Regions from separate parts of the Paenarthrobacter sp. NPDC092416 genome, predicted to be linked through region 1. Evidence: predicted binding sites of a transcription regulator. Region 1 holds the regulator's gene; the other holds the start of a gene.

What was found. The regulator Rex, encoded in region 1, represses fermentation and respiration genes when NADH is low (regulators of the CRP and FNR family bind a similar motif). The targets are predictions, from matches to a motif close to CTTGTGAANNNNTTCACAAG.
Region 2: the regulator Rex is predicted to act here: its motif matches at 4,673-4,692, upstream of ACIQC5_RS09140 (ALF repeat-containing protein).

What each region holds. Positions count from the first base shown of each region.
Region 1 covers NZ_JBIVQG010000001.1:113,712-123,494, reverse strand. The annotation lists gene ACIQC5_RS00555 (cytochrome c biogenesis protein ResB) at 1-489, opposite strand, end outside; gene ACIQC5_RS00550 (cytochrome c biogenesis CcdA family protein) at 489-1,244, opposite strand; gene ACIQC5_RS00545 (TlpA family protein disulfide reductase) at 1,249-1,854, opposite strand; gene ACIQC5_RS00540 (histidine phosphatase family protein) at 1,861-2,526, opposite strand; gene ACIQC5_RS00535 (YceI family protein) at 2,743-3,291, shown strand; gene ACIQC5_RS00530 (hypothetical protein) at 3,485-4,147, shown strand; gene ACIQC5_RS00525 (hypothetical protein) at 4,409-5,242, shown strand; gene ACIQC5_RS00520 (redox-sensing transcriptional repressor Rex) at 5,291-5,998, opposite strand; gene ACIQC5_RS00515 (glutaredoxin family protein) at 6,075-6,329, opposite strand; gene ACIQC5_RS00510 (DUF559 domain-containing protein) at 6,437-7,402, opposite strand; gene ACIQC5_RS00505 (HAD family hydrolase) at 7,482-8,300, opposite strand; gene ACIQC5_RS00500 (30S ribosomal protein bS22) at 8,619-8,717, opposite strand; gene ACIQC5_RS00495 (helix-turn-helix domain-containing protein) at 8,890-9,102, opposite strand; gene ACIQC5_RS00490 (3-deoxy-7-phosphoheptulonate synthase) at 9,383-9,783, opposite strand, start outside.
Region 2 covers NZ_JBIVQG010000003.1:294,156-303,938, forward strand. The annotation lists gene ACIQC5_RS09130 (ABC transporter permease) at 1-1,151, opposite strand, end outside; gene ACIQC5_RS09135 (ATP-binding cassette domain-containing protein) at 1,153-2,139, opposite strand; gene ACIQC5_RS09140 (ALF repeat-containing protein) at 2,339-4,468, opposite strand; gene ACIQC5_RS09145 (amino acid permease) at 4,751-6,211, shown strand; gene ACIQC5_RS09150 (HNH endonuclease) at 6,225-7,688, opposite strand; gene ACIQC5_RS09155 (3-hydroxybutyrate dehydrogenase) at 7,886-8,635, opposite strand; gene ACIQC5_RS09160 (MFS transporter) at 8,640-9,783, opposite strand, start outside.

The sequences.
Region 1 (9,783 bases):
GCGCGAAAGACGTTTGGGGGTGCGCGGCGGCTGCGACTTCATGGCCTTGTAATGGGCGATCGCGCGCGGCGTGACACAGCCAATCAGCGAAATGAACAGCAGGATATAGATCGCGGAGAACCAGGCCGAGGAGTAGACATCGAACATCTGGAGGGCATCCAGGAACGGTCCGGTCGCCGGGTTGTTCTTGATCCACTCCGTGACCGTTACCGGATTCGCGGCCCGCTGCGGGAACAAGGAGCCCGGCACTGCGCCTACCGCGAGCAGGAGCAGCAGGAACAGGGCCGTGCGCATGCTGGTCAGCTGCGTCCACGACCACCGGAGCATGTCCTTGAAACCGAGCGCGGGAAGGGCTGCCTCGGCCTTGGCCTGCTTGACCTTGCTTTTGCCCTCGTCGCTGCCGTCGGCGTTGCGTTCGGGCAGGTCTGCAGCCTCGACTGCGTCAGTGCCTGCGGCGTTCTTCTTCTTGGCTTTCACGGACTCGCTCATCAGATCGGCAACTTCACATCGGTTTGGAACCAGTACTGCAACTCGGTCACCCAGGTGCCCCACACACCGGTGGCCATCAGGATGCCGAGCAAAATCAGGATGCCTCCGCCAATGCGCTGAATGGCCAGGCGGTGCGTCCGGAAGAACGCCATGACACCCATCCCCCGGCGGACCGCCAACGCGATCAGGAGGAAGGGAACGCCCAAGCCAAGGCTATAGACAAACGCCAGCAACGCACCTTTTGCCGCCGAGGATCCGCCGGACATGCTCAGCAACTGCACTGCGGAGTAGGTGGGGCCGATGCACGGCGCCCAGCCGAGACCGAACGTCAGGCCCAGAAGCGGCGCGCCCCACAGACCGGCTGGAGGCTTGGCGTGGAGCTTGGCGTCACGCTGGAGCCAACCGAATCCGCCCATGAAAACGATGCCCATGACAATCACCAGGACACCCAGCAATTGCGTGATCCAGGCATTTTGCGGGCCGGTCAGCAACGTGCCGAGCTGGCCGAATGCACCGCCAAGGAGGACGAAAATCACGGAGAACCCGAGTACGAACAAACCGATTCCGGCGAGCATGCGGCCGCGCCGCTGCTTCTGGAGGTCGACGCCGGTCAGCCCGGTCACGTAGCCCAAGTAACCGGGCACGAGGGGAAGGACGCATGGCGAAAGGAACGAAACCAGCCCTGCCAACAGTGCCACGGGCACAGCCAGCAGCAGTGAACCGTTAAGGATCGTCTCGGCGAAGGGGCTGTTCATGGCGCTACTCAGCTACTGCGGACGTGATGAGGGCTTTGAGGGTACTCTTCTCGATTTCACCGAGCACGCGGGAGGCCACTTTGCCGTCCTTGTCCAGGACCAGCGTGGTGGGAACGGCTCCAGGAGGAACGATCCCGGAGACGGACAGCAGCACGGCGCCGTCCTTGTCGTTGAAGCTCGGGTACGTCAGGTTGAAGGTCTTGTCGAAGGCCTCCGCGGTGGCTTTCTCATCGCGGAGGTTCACACCGAAGAACTGGACGCCCTGGTCCTTGAATTCCTGGTGGAGCGCTTCAAGCTGCGGGGCTTCCACGCGGCAGGGGGCGCAGGCAGCGAACCAGAAGTTCAGCACCGTGACTTTGCCTTTGAGGTCCTCGGGCTTTACGTCAGTGCCGTTGAACAGCGTGCCCTTGAGGGCAACGGGTGCGGCACGGTCAGCCTTGGCGAACTCGGTCACGGAACCGTCGCCGGCAACATAGTTCTTGTTGTCGCCCGCTTTGGCCTGCTTGGCCAGGGCGTCTTCCTGCGCACACGCTGAAAGGCCCATGGTCAGGCCGGCAAGGAGGACGCCGCCGGCCGTGAGTGCTGCGCGGCGGGAAAGGTTGGTGTCCATATCTCTCTATGCCCCCGGGGTGCTGGCCGCGCCGGGAAGCAGCACGGCAGCGGGTTCGCTGTAGTCAACGCGCGCAATCTTGCCGTCGTCGTCGAATACAAGGGACGTCAGGGAAGTGAGCGTGCATTCACGCTTGCGGGGATCGTGCGCAAGGCGACGCCCCTCGGCGGTCAAGCGGGTGGACCAAATCGGCAGCTGGTGACTGACGAGCACGGCTTCGGCGCCGTCGCCACCCAGCTCAATGGCCTTGACCCGTGCATCCTCCACCGCGGCCAGCACACGGGCGGCCTGTTCGGTATACGGTTCGCCCCACGACGGGCGCATTGGATTGCGGAAGTAGATCCAGTGCTTTGGTTTCATGAATTCGCCGGGGGTGGGGTGGAGACCCTCAAAGTGGTTCTCTGCCTCGATGATCCGTGGCTCGGTGTGGATCTCGAGATTGAGAGCCTCGGCCGTGGGCATGGCCGTTTCCTGGGCGCGCGTCAGCGGCGAGGCGACCAGGTAGACGATCTTGGCACCATCGCTGACGCGGGCTGCGAAGTGGTCCGCGAGCATCCGGGCCATCTGCCGGCCCCGCTCGGAGAGGTGGAATTCCGGCAGCCGGCCATACAGGACGCCATCGGGATTGTGGACCTCGCCATGGCGAAGCAGATGGACAGTTGCTTGGGGCATGTTTACCAGTTTCTCAAAGAAGCGGGGCGATCTGAAATCTTCTACCGACAGTAGAACTCAAAGTTTTCCGAAAATGTTCCAGCGGAGTGGAATAAAAGATGCATATGCATGTTTATACTGAGTACAGCGCTCGGTTGACACTTCAAGTAATCGCTTGGAGCTGCCGGCCGGGCAAGCAAGCGGAAACCTTCCACACCACTTAGGAGCAACACCATGATGACTATCCCCGCCAACGTCACCACCGGCATCTGGACCCTCGACAACTCGCACAGCGAGATCGGCTTCACCGTCCGCCACGCGGGCATCAGCAAGGTCCGCGGCCAGTTCAAGGACGCCGAGGCCACCCTGGAGGTCGGCGAAGCACTGACCGATTCCAAGGTCACCGCCTCCATCCAGACCGCCAGCTTCGACTCCGGCGACGTCAACCGCGACGGCCACGTCAAGGGTGAAGACTTCTTCGACGTCGAGAAGTTCCCGGAAATGACCTTCGTCTCCCGCCACGTCAAGGCCAACGGCGACGGCTTCGACCTCGTGGGCGATCTCACCATCAAGGGCGTCACCAAAGAGGTCTCCATCGAGACCGAATTCAACGGCGTAGCGGTCGACCCGTTCGGCAACACCCGGGCAGGCATCTCCGGCGAGACCACCATCAGCCGCAAGGAGTTCGGCCTCACCTGGAACGCCGTGCTCGAAGCCGGCGGCGTCCTGGTCAGCGACAAGGTTGTCATCAACCTTGAGCTCGCGTTCATCGCACCTTCCGCCTGATCCTGTCCGGCCCCTGTCCGGGATCATCATGCGCATCAACGGCGCCTCAGCACAGTGCATGTTCACCGTGCGGGGGCGCCGTTTCGCGTACTCATGAGTCACCCACCAATTGTTCGGCAGATAGCCTGTATTTGGCTGCGAATTGGCTCCGAATTTCCTATGCATCCTTCAACCTGCGGTCTAAAGTGATGCCATGAGTAACCCAGACGAAGTTCCACAGCCTCAGCAGCCCGGCGCCCAGCCTCCGCAGCCCGGCAATGTTCCTCCTGCGGGTTACCAGCCTCCGCAGGGCTACCAACCACCACAGGGATATCAGCCGCCGTCGCAGCCCGTTCCTCCGGCTCAGCCGGGCCAGCCAGCCCAGCCGGGCGGTTTCCACTTCGAGATGCCCACTGACGGACCCCGTAACTTCAATGACGTGATGCCGCAGGGCGGATTCTCCGGAATCTTCAAAACACAGGGCTTGCCCACAGAGCTGAAAGTGTCCTACTTCATCTGGGTCATTTGGGGCCTGATCGGCCTCCTGCTCGGACTCATCGGCTTCTTCGTCGTTATCGCGGCCTTCGCGTTCGCACCGGGCTATGCCGCTTTGGCTCTGGTCTTCGTGTTGATCGGGTTGGCGGTCTCGGCGGCACAAATCGTCATGGCCATGAAGATGAAGGAAGGCAAGGAGTGGGCCCGCCTCGCCTTGACCATCCTGGCCGCCGTTTCCTTGCTGCTCGCCATCTTCAGCGCCGCAAACGCCGGCGGGGCCGGCGGCAACTGGTTCGGCTTCCTCGTCAGCGCCGTCGCAGTGGTGCTGATGTGGCTCCCGAACTCGCAACTCTGGTTCAAGGCAGTCAAGGGCGGCGTCTAGCGCTACCTCATATGCCGCCGTCGGGTTTGACGGGCGAGCATGCGAGCAGAAGGCCGCGGCCGGTTCCCCGGGGGACCCCGCGGCCTTCATCATGAAGGCGTAAGCCGTCAGGATGATTTCCCCGCGATACAGGAAATTCCTGCGTGTGATCGGTAGCAGCGCCGGACCCTGGAGGTACGGTTGAAGCAGAGCCAGGCTGGGGGAGGGTCTTCTTGCTGAACCCGGCAGCCGTCACAGCAGTCGAACAAGCAAAGGAACAGCATGAGCAACCCTCCGTACCCGCCGTCCAACCCGGGCGACGCTCCCAAGCCTGAGCAGCCGCAGTACGGCGAACGCTCCCCCGAACAGGGACAGCAGCCATCCGCGCCGCAGCCTCCCGCACCGCAGTATGGTCAGCCCGCTGCACCCCAGTACGGCCAGCCGGCCCCGCAGCCGCCCTCACCTTACGGCCAGCCCGCCGCACCCCAGTACGGGCAGCAGGCTCCGCAGTTCGGTCAGCAGGCTCCGCAGTTCGGGCAGCAGGCTCCGCAGTTCGGTCAGCAGCCCTCGCCGTACGGCCAGGTTCCGCAGTACGGCCAGGACACCAACTGGCCGAGCCAGCAACCAGGTCCTGCAACGGTTCCCCCGCTGGTCAACATGTCCTTCTGGATGATCATCGCAGCCGGCGCACTCTCCGCCATCAGCTCGCTGGTTCTTGCCTTCAGCGGAGGGCAGCCCTTCATTGATGCCATGATGCAGCAAGCTGCCCAGCAGGGCCAGGAGTTCCCTCCCGGTGCCTTTGAAGGCATGCAGGGCGCCATGGCAGTGGGCGGAATCATCGGCGCCATCATTTCGCTGGGCCTCTACGCGCTGGTGGCCTTCCCGGTCCGCAAGGGCAAGAACTGGGCCAGGATCCTTGGCACGGTCTTCGCTGCGATCTCCGTTCTGGGCCTCACCAGCCTCTTCACCCTCGGCGCGCTCTACGGCGTGCTCCAGCTCCTGACAATCCTGCTGGGTGTCGCAGCGATCGTCCTGCTGTACCTGCCGGCGTCGGCCCCGTACTTCCGCAAGCAGCAGGCATTCGGCAACCCATACCAGAACCCGTACGGCCGCTAGGCCTTACATATTCAGCAGCACCCTCCAACGGGCGTGGACCCGGTTCGGCTAAACAGCCTGGCCCGGTGTCTGCGCCCGCTGTGCGTGGTAGGCCAGAATCTGGAGTTCGGTGGCCATGTCCACTTTGCGCAGGTTGACGTGCGGCGGGACCTGCAGCAGCACCGGGGCGAAGCTGAGGATGCTCCGGATTCCCGCGGCGATCACCCGGTCGCAGACTGCTTGGGCAACAGTCGCTGGAAGCGCCAGCACCACCATGTTGGTGTGCGTACGTTCCAGGACCCGCTCCAATTCCGCGGTATCGCTGACCCGCAGCCAGCCGACCTCGTTGCCGATCACCATCGGGTCCGCATCGAAGATTGCCACGACGTCGAAACCCCTCGATTCGAAGCCGCCGTACCGTGCCAAGGCCTTGCCGAGGTTACCGGCACCGACTATCGCGACCTTCCAGTCGTGCGTCAGTCCAAGAGCCGCAGCGATGTGCCGGCTCAGGTATTGGACTTCGTAACCGACACCACGCGTGCCGTAGGAGCCCACATAGGACAGGTCCTTGCGAAGGGTGGAAGAGCTGACGCCCGAGGCTTCGGCCAGGGCTTCGGAGGAGACGCGTTCCACGCCTTCCGCCAAAAGGGAGTTGAGCGCGCGCAAATAAAGAGTCATCCGGGCCACAGCAGCGGGCGGGATCTGCTTCGTCGCAGCTTCGTTATCACCCGTCGTTGCCTCCGGGGACGGTTCCAGCGCAGTCACGGTATTCTCCATTGAGTTGCTTGTTGTTCCACTCTAGGGCCCTGTTGCCGGACTCAACAAAAGCCGTTACTTTCCGGTAACCGCGCCGTCAGTTTTGGATGACTTTCTGCAGTACACGGGTCAGCCGTTGCTCGTCGATCTTCCAAAAGTCGCGCTGGATGCCGTTCACCAACACCACGGGAATCTCTTCTGCGTAACGCTCCTGGAGTTCGGGGTCGGCGTCGATGGTCTGCTCCGACCAGTTCACGCCAAGCGAAGACGTAACGCGTTCGACGGCGGCACGCGCCTCCGCGCAGAGGTGGCAGTCAGCTTTGGTGAGGAGTACGACGTCGGGATTAGCCATGTCTCAACGGTATCTGTCCACGCCCTTCTCCCCCAACGCTCTCCCACATCCCACCCCCAGCCGGGCCACCCCCACTCACATCCCACCCCCAACCGGGCCACCCTCACTCACATCCCACCCCGGACGAAGCCAGCGCGGACGGCCGGATCTGTCCAGGCGGTCCGGAGCACTTTCTTGATCCGCCGTGTGGCTTTGGCAAAGTTGTCCGCCAGATCCTCTTTTCCAAATTTGAGGACTACCCATCCTGCTGCTTCGAAAGCCTTATCCCGACGCCGATCGCTCAGTGCCTGTGCCTCCTCAAGGTGATGACCGCCGTCGTACTGGATGGCGACCCGGCGGCCGCGGAAGCCCAAATCAGCCGAGGGCGAGAACGGGTCATCTGGTCGAAGTCGGACCTGCAACTCTGGTTCCGGAATGCCGGCGTCAAGCATGGCAAGTCGCAGGAGCGTCTCAGGTGCAGAATCCGCCCCTACGCGCATGATCTCCAACGCTTCCCTGGCACGGACCACGCCCTGGAAATTCTTGTGGCGGTCCACCATTGTCCTGAGGGCAGCGATGGTTGTGAAGGAGTCAGTTCGCCCTTCGAATTCCGGCCGGGGAATCCGAATCAGTTCGTCGCCAAGACAGACCAGATCGGACAGTGGCAGACGACGTGCCAGGTCCAGCCATGTTCTGGCACGTGTGCTGATGCAGATGCCGTGAACATTCTCGATTTCGTCTTCGGAAACCAACACCGTGTGCCCTATCACTCCCTTGCGTCGTACCGGCTGCAAATGGCGAGGCTTGCTCAGGTGAAGCTCGTTGGAATCCGACAGCCAAGGGGGCAGGCAAAGCCCATGGATGCGGGCGGCCGTAACATGTGAGACCCAGGCGCCTGGGCTCGAAGCCGAGAGAGACCGAGCGGCAGCGGTGAGTTCAAAATCCCAGTCGGCATGCCGATACAACCCCCGGCTCACCGACTCAATTTCGGGACGACGCCATAACTGCGGCCGCGCAACGCCAGCAGTAATGGCCTCTTCCAGCGTAAACGGAGCGACGACAAGCGTTGCGGGGAAGGGCGTTGATTTTTCCATACGGCATTGTTGCCCAGAAGCACTTAAGCCTGCAGAAGTTATCCACAGGTGCGTTTGGGCGGGCCGGATCCAGGAGAGTTTAAACGCGTGGGCCGCGGAAATTTGAGAAACCTCGCCACAGCCCGTAGACAGCCCCGCCCACGGTGGCTGCCTTGAGCCCGAGAGTCGCGGCCCTGCGGCCGGACCGGAAGTCATACACGGGCCAGTTGTGCTCGCGCGCGTGGCGGCGGAGCCGGGAATCCGGATTGATGACCACCGGATGGCCCACAAGGGTGAGGAGCGGGATGTCGTTTGCAGAGTCGCTGTATGCCCAGCAGTGATCGAGATCCAGGTTCTCTTCCTCGGCCACCCGCTTGACTGCCACGGCTTTGGCTGAACCGTGCAGAATGTCGCCCACCAAGCGCCCGGTGTACATGCCGGCTTCTACCTCGCCCACCGTTCCCAGTGCGCCGGTCAGCCCGAGCCTGGTGGAAATCACCGTCGCAACTTCAATGGGAGTGGCGGTCACCAACCAGACCTTTCGCCCCACGCGCAGGTGCTGTTCGGCCAGCGCCTTTGTTCCGGGCCAGATCCGGGACTCGATCATTTCGTCGTAGACCTCTTCGCCCAGAGCCATGACATCCGCCACCGAAATACCGGCCGCAAGGGTGAGGGCAGAGTCGCGAACGGAATGGACGTCATCCATGTTTTCGCCGCGCATCACAAACTTGAACTGTTTCCAGGCGAAGCCGGCTGCCTGGGAGAGAGTGAACGCCTTGCGCTCATACATCTTGCGGGCCACATGGAAGAGGCTCGCGCCCTTCATGAGGGTGTTGTCGACGTCGAAGAAAGCGGCTTCGCCAGTGTGCTGCGGCGCCTTGGCCTCCGTGACCGCAGCGGCGTTCTTCTCGTCGGGCATGCCTCGAGTCTAGCCAAATTGCCCGGTCAGTGCTGCGGGCGCACGACGGCGACTGTGCCGCCGTCGTGCGTATGACGTGAGAGAGGGCCGATGGAAACCCGACAGGATGTGAGAGAGGGCCGGGGGAAACCCGACAGGATGTGAGAGGGGGCCGGTGGAAACCCGACAGGACCTGAGAGAGGGCCGATGGAAACCCGACAGGACCTGAGAGAGGGCCGATGGAAACCCGACGGGATGTGAGAGAGGACCGGTGGGGTGGGATGCAAAAATGCCCGCCGCCTCGAAAGGCTGCGGGCATTCACGCTTTGTGAAGTATCTCTACTTCTTATTGCGGCGCTGGTGGCGAGTCTTGCGAAGCAGCTTGCGGTGCTTCTTCTTGGCCATACGCTTGCGGCGCTTCTTGATAACTGAACCCACGAAAGTTCCTTACAAACTAGATGAAGGTCCTGTCTGTTGGAACGGATCCGCGGACAAAGCAGCAGACAGCACAACTGACAGATTCTTACAATGACGTAAAACGTTCCTTAACAGAGTACCGCTTCGGAGGGGCACCCCGTGACCACGGTCCGCGGGACGGACCTTGGCAGCCTCAGGCAGTTTCGGATTGCCCGTCCACCACAGCACCTTTGAGGTACTGGGCAACGGCCTCTTCCGGAACCCGGAAGGAACGGCCGAACCGGACGGCCGGCATTTCCCCTGAGTGGACCAGGCGATACACAGTCATTTTGGAAACACGCAAGACGTCGGCCACTTCAGCCACCGTCATGAAACGCGCATTCGAGAAGTTAGTCTCCGCGGACATTTCCCATATTCCTTTGCTCTCAGCTGGACAGGACACCCCCAGTAGAACGGTGTGCCGATGCTGAGCCATCAAACAACCATGTGCTAGATACTCTAGGGGCTGATGGGGCCAATGTGAAAGTGTTTCCAGCAACTGGGAGCCTGCTTCTCGGCTGTAGATCACCCGTTTCGGGGGTTGGCTGCGAGGAATGCCGAACGCACGGCATGATCCGCAGCGAACCCCCGAAACGGGCCACCCCCGAACGGAACACGGCCGGAACGGGACCCGGCTCAGCCCGCCACTACTCGGCCGTAGCAACCCGACGCTTGCGGGCAGAGGCGGCAAGCTGCTCCAGCACCGACGCCGTAACATCCCACTCCATGCAGGCGTCCGTCACGCTTTGGCCGTAGACCAATTCCTGCTCACCTGCCAGCTGCTTGGCCGTATCCAGGTTCTGTGCCCCGCCAACCAGGAAGCTTTCGAGCATCACGCCGGCGATCGGCGAGCTCTCCCCTGCCTCAAGCTGCGCACCGATTTCCAGCGCAACTTCGGCCTGACGGTGGTGGCTCTTGCCGCTGTTGGCGTGGCTGGCGTCCACGATCAGGCGGGGGTTCAGTCCCTTCGCGGCCAACTTGGACGAGGCGGCAGCGACATCTTCCTGCGAGTAGTTCGGGCCCTTGCGTCCGCCGCGCAGGATCACGT
Region 2 (9,783 bases), on a different contig from region 1:
TCGGCGGTGCCTGCCACTTCTTCCTGCCTCAACCGCAGAACGGCCTGGAGTCCGCAGGCCGCCGCAAGGATGCCGCCGATTTCGAACAAAACAGCAATGAGCAACTGCGCCATTGTTGTTCCTTGCGCCTCAATCATGGCTCTCAGAATGGCTGTGACGGAGGAATTTGTGATGCTGACCTGCTGGATGGCAGCCCCGAGCGCCCCGGTGAGCAGGCCCGCGATGAACCCGCCAATGCACCAACTGGCGATCGCACCCTGCTGGAGACGGAGTGCCAGAGCGAAGGGCCCACGGAGCGAGCGGCGGGCGTCCGCGCGGCCTCGCCGTCCCGCCAGCACGCTGGCGCCAACGTCGCGCCTGGACATCACGACGGCGGTCAGGGCGACGCATACGACGCCAAGACCCAGCGGCAACAGCAAGGGCCACCATCGGTTTCCTGTGTAGGCAAACGTCTGCTGTCCCCAGCCGATCGGCGATACCCAGCTCGGCCACGCCGCCGTGACAGTGAGTCCGTCCTGGCTGACCTCGCCGGTCGCGTCGCCGAAACCGCGCAGAAGATAGGCAGCCACCACCAGCCCTGCCGCGGCACCGTTTGCCCCACGTGAGGTACTCATGAACTCGGATGCCAGCAGTCCAACCGCAAGGAACGCCAACCCAATGACTCCTGTCGCAAGGCCGGCCACAAGGGAGCCGGCGGCATCGAGCCCGCCGGCGATAAAACCGAACATGACAGCCGCGGCCACCAGCACGTTCGCCACGAGCCCATGAGTCACAGTCGCCGCCAAGGGCATCCACCGACCGGCCGCTGTGGCCGCGACAAGCTCAGCCCGGCCGGTTTCTTCTTCGGCGCGCGTATGCCGCACGGCCATGAACGTGTTCATCAGTCCGGCAAGTACTCCGATGAAAGCGAAGATCTGGAAGAACGTGAACGCATCCAGCGCCGGGCCGCGAACAAGCCCGCGGAGAATCAAGATGGCGGGAGTTGCCGTTGCGACATGCAGGATCTCGGCACGGGAAGCATCGTCACCGTACGCCGAAGCCACCGCGGTTGTTGCAAACAGCGCGAGCGCACCGATCGATACAACCCAGCTCAGAAGTTGCCACCGGTCACGGCGGAGCCGCTGCCAGTACAGGTCAAGGAAACGGCTCATCTCAATGGCCCGTCCGGGCGGGTGGGCGGCGGTGCCGATGGTGAGTGCCGCCGTCGGACTTCGCTTCCTCTGTCTGGGGTGGAAGGGCAACGCCGTAATGCCGGAGGAACAACTCTTCAAGCGACGGTGGAGCGACCAGGAGACCCTGCACGCCAAGGCTGCCAAGGAGCGGCAGGATTTCATGGACGCGGTCCGAGTCGGCACTGAACTTGACCCTGCCGGCGGCCAGGGTGAGGTCGTGTACTTGGGAAAGATTAGCGAGGGCCTGGACGTCCACGTTGTCCGTTGCGAACGAGATCCCCGTACGGGTCAGATGCCGCAGCGAGTCGAGGGTGCCGCCGTCGACAATCCGACCGGCGCGGATGATGCTCACGCTGTCGGCCAGCTGCTCTACCTCGGAGAGAATGTGGCTGGAGAGAAGGACGGTTGCCCCGTTCTCACCGACTAGCCTGCGAACCTCGCGAGTAAAGACGGCCTCCATCAACGGATCCAGACCGCTGGTCGGCTCGTCGAGGAGGTAGACCTCGGCGTCCGCAACGAGGGCTGCGATGAGCGCAACTTTCTGACGATTGCCTTTGGAGTAAGCCCGGCCCTTCTTGGTGGGGTCGAAGTCGAAGAGTTGGCACAAGCGCTCTTTTCGCCGCCGATACTCGCCGCGATCCGTCCCGCCGTCCCTGAGCCGGGACAGGAAGTCGATGGCCTCTCCCCCTGAAAGATTCGGCCAGATGCTCACGTCGCCGGGAACGCTGGCCACACGGCGGTGAAGTTCGACGGCGTCGGCCCATGGGTGCAATCCAAGGACGCTTGCGCTGCCGGATGAGGCCCGTGCCAGACCCAGCAGGATCCGCAGCGTGGTGGATTTCCCCGCGCCGTTCGGGCCAAGGAAGCCATGGACTTGCCCAGCACGGACTTCCAGGTCAAGGCCGTCCAATGCCTTGACCTGGCCGAAATTCTTATGGAGATCAACGGTCTGAATGACGGTATCCATGGAGCCGACGTTACGCAGGATCGGCGCGTCTGTGAAGAAAGATACCGCCCCATCCGCGTTAGGAAATCGTCAAGACTTCCGGGAGCGATTGGGACTCACACCGGATGTCATGCCAGGCGGCCACCTCCTGGGCCTTGGCGAACCCGGAAGGGCTGGCGAGGCACCTGCTCCTCCAGAACCCCGCCCCAGGGGCGTGCGCCTAAGGCTTGGGCTTAGGCTTCGGCTTCGTCGCAGCCACCGGCGCGGGCTTGGTTGCTGTCGCGGGCTTGGTTGCTGTCGCGGGCTTGGCCGTTGCCGTTGTCGGCGTCCTCCGGCGCAGCAGGAAGGTGATGCCACCGGCGGCTGCGGCAACCAGCAACGCAATCAGCCCGACGGTCCAGCCGTTTGGACCGGTCGACGTACTTGCCGCTGTGGCGGGCATTTGAGCCTCGGGTTCCACTGAAACGATGTCATTCGGGTTCGCGGTGCCGGCCGGAGGAGCCGGGAGAACGGGAGCATCAAGGGCTGGCAGCGCAGGCATCCCGCCCGTTGCGGGGATCACGACGGCGGAGACGGGCGCGCGCTGCCACGGCACCACGGCCGGGGCTGCTCCGGTCAACTGGTCGACGTCCACCAGCGGCAACGCACCAACCTGACGTGAAGCTGCGGTCGCCTCAGCCTGGCGCGCTGCTTCAGCAGCCTTGGCCGCTTCTGCCTGGCGTGCCGCCTCAGCCGACGTGGCAGCGTCGGCCGCCTTGCGGGCGTCGAGCGCTGCTTTGTCCGCCAGTGCTGCGAGTTCGGTGATCATGGCCTCGAGCGAGGCGACGTGGTCCGCGGTGGCCCTGTCACGCTCGGCAGCCGCGGCTTTTCCGCGGGTCATGAATGCCTGAAGATCTGCCCGGCTGCCGTCCAGGGCGACACTGGCCGCTGCCCGGACCTCTGGTGTTGAATCCAAAGCGAAGGTCGTCTGGACGCGGTTATCGAGGTTCAGCGCTTGATCGAATCCGTACTCCAGGAAGTACCGGACATCTGCGTGGCTGCTGGAACTGAGAGCGGCGTCGGCAGCTGCGTTTACGTGCCCGCCTCCAAGGTCGAGAAGCTGGTAAACACGCTGCCGGTCGGCGCCCAAAGCAGAGCCGTCCAGTGTGAAGGCCGCAGCGTAGCCGTCGGTGATGAAGCCCTTGATTGCAGAGTCCCCGCCCCGCAGGGCAGCCTCAGCGACCTTCTTCACCTCAGGGGTGCCGGTGAGCGCCAGGTCCAGCGTGGCCTGACGGGCTTCCTTGATCAACGCATCCAGCGCGGCACCGGGCGCATTCAGGGTTGCCAGTAGCTCCGGAAGTTCGTCGGCCGCCTTAGCGAAGGCGGCCTTTGCGGGCTCCTCCGATGTCAGCAGCGCATTATCCATGGCCTGCCGGGGCGTGGCCAAGGACGAAAGGAAATCCCTGTCCGCGACCAGACGCGATGTGTCCGCTGACCTCGCGGCGGCTGCGGTGCTTCGAGCGTGCTCGACGGCGGTCTTCGCCCGGTCTGCGACGGCTGCGGTGCCGTTGGGGTTGGCCGCGATGTCGTCCTTGACCTTCTGAAGAATGGCGGCCACCGCCGTTGATTCTGCATGGTGGTCTGCGGCGGCGAACTGCCCATACCGGAGGAAGTCAGCTATTGCATCAGGGTTGTTCGTGTCGAGTGCTGCCTGAGCTCCGCGGGTTACTGAAGGTACGCGTGATTCGGTCAGCTGATATGCGGCCTCCCGGTCCTGCCCCTGGGCTATCTTCCGCCAGCCCGCAAGGACGAACCGCTCGATGGCTTCCTCGCCCTTATCCAGACTGTCGGAAGCGGCCGCCCGAAGTGGTCCCTCCGTGTCCAGGAACCATGTAGCTGTGATCCGCAGATCAAGTTCCCAGGCACCCGCCCAACCTTTGGAGAGGAAGGCATCGATCTTCGCGGGGTCGTTGGTGGCCAGCGTTTTGGCGGCCCCTTCCCGCACGCTTGCACTCCCCCGCGTCGTCAGTTCGGTGACCAACTGCTTGCGGTCGGCGGCCAGCGCGACGTCCTGTCCGCCGTCGAGGAATGTCTGCGTGGCGCCTGGACCGCCCACCAAGGCAAGCTGCGCAGCCGCGCGCGTTGCCGGGCCACCTGTCCTCCACAGCTCAAGCACACCGGCAGCGTCACCAGCCCGCTTCACGAACGGAACGGGAGCCTGCGACGCGTGCGGGAGCTCAAAGTCCGGGAGGTCGTAAGCCTGCGCGGGAGCGGCGAACAGCAGCGACGCCGAACCGATCAGCGACGCCACAGCAGCAGCGGTCCAACGGCGACGTGCAGCACGGAATGAAGCAGAGCGGAATACAGACAAGAAGAGTCCCCCAATAAAGTCCGACGGCAGCCCTCATGTCATCGGAGGCGACGCACGGGGCGAGGGATGCCTGACCGGGATGATGAGCTGTCCGCGGTCATCCTATCTGACGTTCGACTACGACTTTGACCACCGAGCTTCCACGGATCACGGGCATCCCAACCCTGCCCGGGCCCCAATGTCTGCGATCAAAGACAGCAAACACCCGTGAGACCGATCACAAGGCAGCCAAAAGTGATGTGCTGGATAGCGATCCCCTCCCAAAGACGAGAAGGTTTTACCATGCAACAAACCACGCTGGCCTCGAAGGACACTGTCCTCCAGGCCGCCGGTACGGCGCTCAGCCGTGGCCTCAACGTCCGTCATATCCGCTTCATGGCACTCGGATCCGCAATCGGCACGGGGCTCTTCTACGGTTCCGCCTCCGCCATCCAGAAAGCCGGCCCAGCCGTCCTGCTGGCCTACATCATCGGCGGCGCCGCCGTGTTCATGGTGATGCGCGCACTCGGCGAAATGGCCGTCAGGCACCCCGTCTCCGGCTCGTTCGGCCAGTACGCAAGCAAGTACCTCGGACCATTCGCAGGCTTCGTGACCGGCTGGACCTACGTGTTCGAGATGGCGATCGTTGCCATCGCCGACGTCACCGCTTTCAGCATCTATATGGGCTTCTGGTTCCCTCAAGTGGACAGATGGATCTGGGTCCTCGCGATCATCCTGTTCCTCGGCGCCATGAACCTCCTGAGCGTCAAGGTCTTCGGTGAACTCGAGTTCTGGTTCTCGCTCATCAAGGTAGTGGCGATCATCGCCATGATCGTCGGCGGTACGGCGATCGTCGTATTCGGCTTCCAAACGGGCGACGGCGGTGGCGTGGCACCGGGGCTGGGGAACCTTGTGAACCACGGCGGTTTGTTCCCGAATGGTTTCGAGGGGCTCCTGGCCGCGTTCGCCGTCGTGATGTTTGCCTTCGGTGGGATCGAAACGATCGGTATTACCGCCGGTGAGGCCGCCGACCCCAAGAAGGTCATCCCGCAGGCAGTCAACACTGTTCCCGTCCGCGTGCTTCTGTTCTACGTACTGACCCTCGGCGTGCTGATGAGCATCTTCCCGTGGAACGAAATTGGCAGCAGCGGCAGTCCATTCGTGCAGATCTTCGATGGCCTGGGGATCCCCGCGGCGCCGCACATCCTCAACGCCGTGGTCATCACGGCAGCGCTTTCTGCGATCAACAGCGACATCTTCGGCGCCGGCCGCATCCTGTTCGGCCTTGCCCAGCAGGGTCACGCACCCAAGAGCTTCGGCAAGATCTCCCGGCATGGTGTGCCGTGGATGACCGTGGTGATGATGGGCGGCATCCTGCTGGTGGGCGTGGTGTTGAACGCTGTCATTCCCGAGGACGTGTTCGTGCTGATCGCATCGATTGCCACGTTCGCCACCGTGTGGGTTTGGGTGATGATCCTGGCTTCGCACGTCGCCATGAAGCGGGAGATCAAGCGCAGGGGCCTGCCGGCATCGGAATTCGGTTCGCCGCTGTGGCCCGCAGCATCGATCCTGACCATCGCGTTCATGGCCATGGTGATCGTCATCCTGGGCGTCTTCGAGGACACCCGCGTGGCACTGTACGTTGGCGCCACGTGGCTTGTCCTACTGTTCGTGGCTTACAAACTGTGGGTCCGCGGTGGTGGCCTGCGCCGTGCAGAGCTGGTGGACGAGACCGCGTCGATCCCCTTGGTGAAAGCTCCGTAGCTCCTGCGAGAGGTCAGGCACGGGTTGCTAGACGCGCTGGCTCCCGCCGATGCTCGCCCACGTGGCCTGGCGGAGGTGAGGCTTTGGACTGGTATCTGTGGCCGGTGGGGGTGCTGATTTCCAGTTGATGTCGGCCGCCGGGGATTGTTCTTGCGTTCCAGCCGGGGTTTTCTTTGGTGTGGTTGCATGCTTCGCAGAGCCCGGCGGCGTTGGCGAGGTTGGTTGCGCCACCGTTGTGCCAGGGAATGACGTGGTCGATGTGTCGGATGGGCGCGTCGCAGTAGGGTGTGCGGCAGGTGTCATCGCGGGTTTCGATGAAGCGTCGCATCCCGGGTGGGAAGAGTCGGGCTTTGGAGTCCATAGCCAGCAGTTCACCGCTGACGGGGGCGGTGTAGAGCCGGCGAAGGAAGACGTTGAAGTCCTTGCCCTCCTTGGACTCCGGGCTCCCATCAGCCTGCATCTCGGCTCCGTCTTTCACCCCTGCATCTGGCCCGGCTTGCCCTCCAGCGATGAGCGTCCGGGCCAATTCGGCGGGGACTATTCCGTAGCCTTGGAGCCGTGCGGGTTCGCTGTCGCCTTGGAAGAGGGTCCGGTCGGTCATGACGAGCTGCACATTGATGCCGCTGATGCCGCCGGGAGTGCCGGTGACCCGTTCAACCAGCGTGTCGGCCATGATCTGGCCGCGGGTGCGGGTGTCGCCGCCGGAGCGAGAGGAGTCGGCGTGGCGGGTGAGCGCGGCATACGCGGCGACGCCTTGGGCGACGGGGAGCAAGGCCGTCAGGATGGTCATGGTGTCCGGGGCAGGGCGGAGGCTGACGTGCCGATCGGTCGCGGCGCGGGCCGCGCGTTGGGTCACTGAGCGGGGATCGCGGAGGTAGGCTTCCGCCTTCGCGGCAGCGATGATGGTCTTGTCTCCGGCGCCGTCGAAGGTTCCGGTATCGGGGGCGAGTTCCGCATCAACGGCTGCCCGGTCTTCGGCGGACAGGCAGGCTGTTTCCTTCACGAGTAGCGTGGCCCGCCATTCGTTCAGCTGCCCGGTTTCCAGTGCGGCCATGGTGCGCGGCATCTCCGTGACCAGCGCCTTCGCCAGCCCGAGGAGACGCGACCCGCGATTGGGTGATTCGCGTCGGGCCAGGGCGATCTGCGCTCCCACACCCTTGCCCTGCTCAGTGGAGGGGACACCAGTGGCGGCTTGCTCGTGGCGCTGGGCCAGGTCAAACGCCACCGATGCGCGCGCCTGCAAAGCAGCGATCGCTGACTTCACATCTTCCAACCCACGAATCTGCTCGATCAACTCGTTGCTGCCTCCGCTGACGCGGAAAGACTGCACCTCGGAGAGGAGACGCTCCACCGAGCCAGCGTCGGCAGCCTCAACTGCGGCGCGGCGAGCTTGGTCCGGGTCCTCCAGCCCGTCTGATACGGGATCAGGATCAGGCAACGTCGTAATCACTGTGCTCGCCTCCCCAATCCCATCCATGGGAATCACTCTGCCAGCAAGCACCGGCCCACATCAGGCCCCAATTCGCCTATGTGGAAAACCCGAAAGGCCCCCGGCCGGGTGACAAAATCAGCACACACCGACACGACAGATAACCCCCTCGTTCCGCAGAAACAAGGGGGCTATCTGTCACCTCGCGGCAAGCGGGCGGGACCAGAGGAGGTCCAGAAAACCATCTACCTCGCCGACCAGCCACCGTCCATCGTGTAGCTCGCGCCGGTGACCATGCCGGCGTCGTCGGAGGCCATCCACGCCGCCAACGACGCAACTTCCTCGGGCTCAACCAAGCGCTTCACCGCTGACTCCGTGAGCATCACCTTGGCCAGCACCTCTGCTTCGGGGATGCCATGTAAACGCGCTTGATCGGCGATCTGGCGCTCAACCAGCGGAGTCCGAACGTAGCCGGGGTTGATGCAGTTGGACGTGACCCCGTGCTCGCCACCTTCCAGGGCAGTGACCTTGCTGAGCCCCTCGAGGCCGTGCTTGGCGGAAACGTAGGCACTCTTGTAGGCGGAGGCGCGGAGGCCGTGCACCGACGAGATGTTGATGATCCTGCCAAATCCGTTGGAGTACATGTGCGGGAGCGCGGCCCGGATGAGCAGGAACGGCGCTTCGAGCATGAGCGAAAGGATCCGCCGGAACTCCGCAGGCTCAAACTCCTCAATCGGCGCAACTTTCTGGATACCGGCGTTGTTCACCAGGATGTCGCAGTCCAGGCTCAGGGCTGCCAGGGCGTCGACATCCAGCAGGTCAACAGCCCACGCCGTGCCGCCGAGTTCATCGGCGAGCGCCGCAGCTCCGGAGGCATCGACGTCGGCCACTACTACTTTCGCCCCACGGGCGGCGAGCGCTCGGGCGCAGGCTGCCCCGATTCCGCTCGCGCCCCCGGTCACCAGTGCTTTACGTCCGTTCAAGGTGTTGTCCATCAGATCAGCCCTTCGTGCCCTGCTTCGAAGCAGCGCCCGCGGAAGCCGTGGCCAGTCCGTGCCGGATGGCGTCGGCCTCGTCCACGTCCTGCAGCGCGATGCCCTTGGTCTCCTTCAGCGAGACAACGGCGACGACCGTAACAGCGCAGGCGACCACGAGGTAGATCGCGGTGGGGAGCCAGGAGCCGGTGTCCTTGAGCCACTGGGTTGCCAGCAGTGGCGCGAGTGAGCCCGCGAAGATGGACGTGACCTGCGAGCCGAGTGAGACACCGGAGTAGCGCATGCGCGTGGGGAAGAGCTCGGACATGATGGCCGGCTGTCCTGCGTACATGAAGGCGTGCAGGCACAGGCCGATGGTCACGGCGAGCACGATGATCACTGCGTTCTTGGTGTCGAACATGGGGAAGGCGAAGAACGGCCACGTTGCGCCGGCAATGGCTCCGACCAGGTACACGGGCTTGCGTCCCCAGGAGTCCACGAGCCGTCCGACCTGGGGGATGACCAGGAAGTGGATGACGTGCGCGATCAGGAGAGCCAGCAGGAGCGAGGAAGTGTCGTACTTGTGCACGCTCTTCAGGTAGACAATCGCGAAGCTCACCACCAGGTAGTACATGATGTTCTCTGCGAAGCGGAGGCCCATGGCCTGCAGGATGCCCTTGGGGTACTTGCGGATGACCTCGCCGACCCCGTAGCTGATGGCTTTGGACTCCTCCACCTGTGCCTTGGCTTCGAGGAAGATGGGGGCTTCGGTCACGTGGGTGCGGATGTAGTAGCCGACGAACACGATCACTGCGGACAGCCAGAACGCGACGCGCCAGCCCCAGCCGAGGAAGGCTTCGCTGCTCAGCGTCGTGGACATGACGAACAGGACCAGGGTGGCCAGGAGGTTGCCTACCGGCACTGCGGCCTGGGGCCACGATGACCAGAAGCCGCGGGACGTGTTGGGGCTGTGCTCGGCCACCAGCAGCACGGCACCGCCCCACTCGCCGCCGAGCGCGAAGCCCTGGATGAAGCGGAGCGCCACCAGCATGGCCGGAGCCCAGTAGCCAAGGTCGGCAAAGCCCGGGAGGCAGCCCATCAGGAAGGTGGAGACACCCACGATCACGATTGTCAGCTGCAGGGTGGGTTTGCGGCCAAGCTTGTCGCCG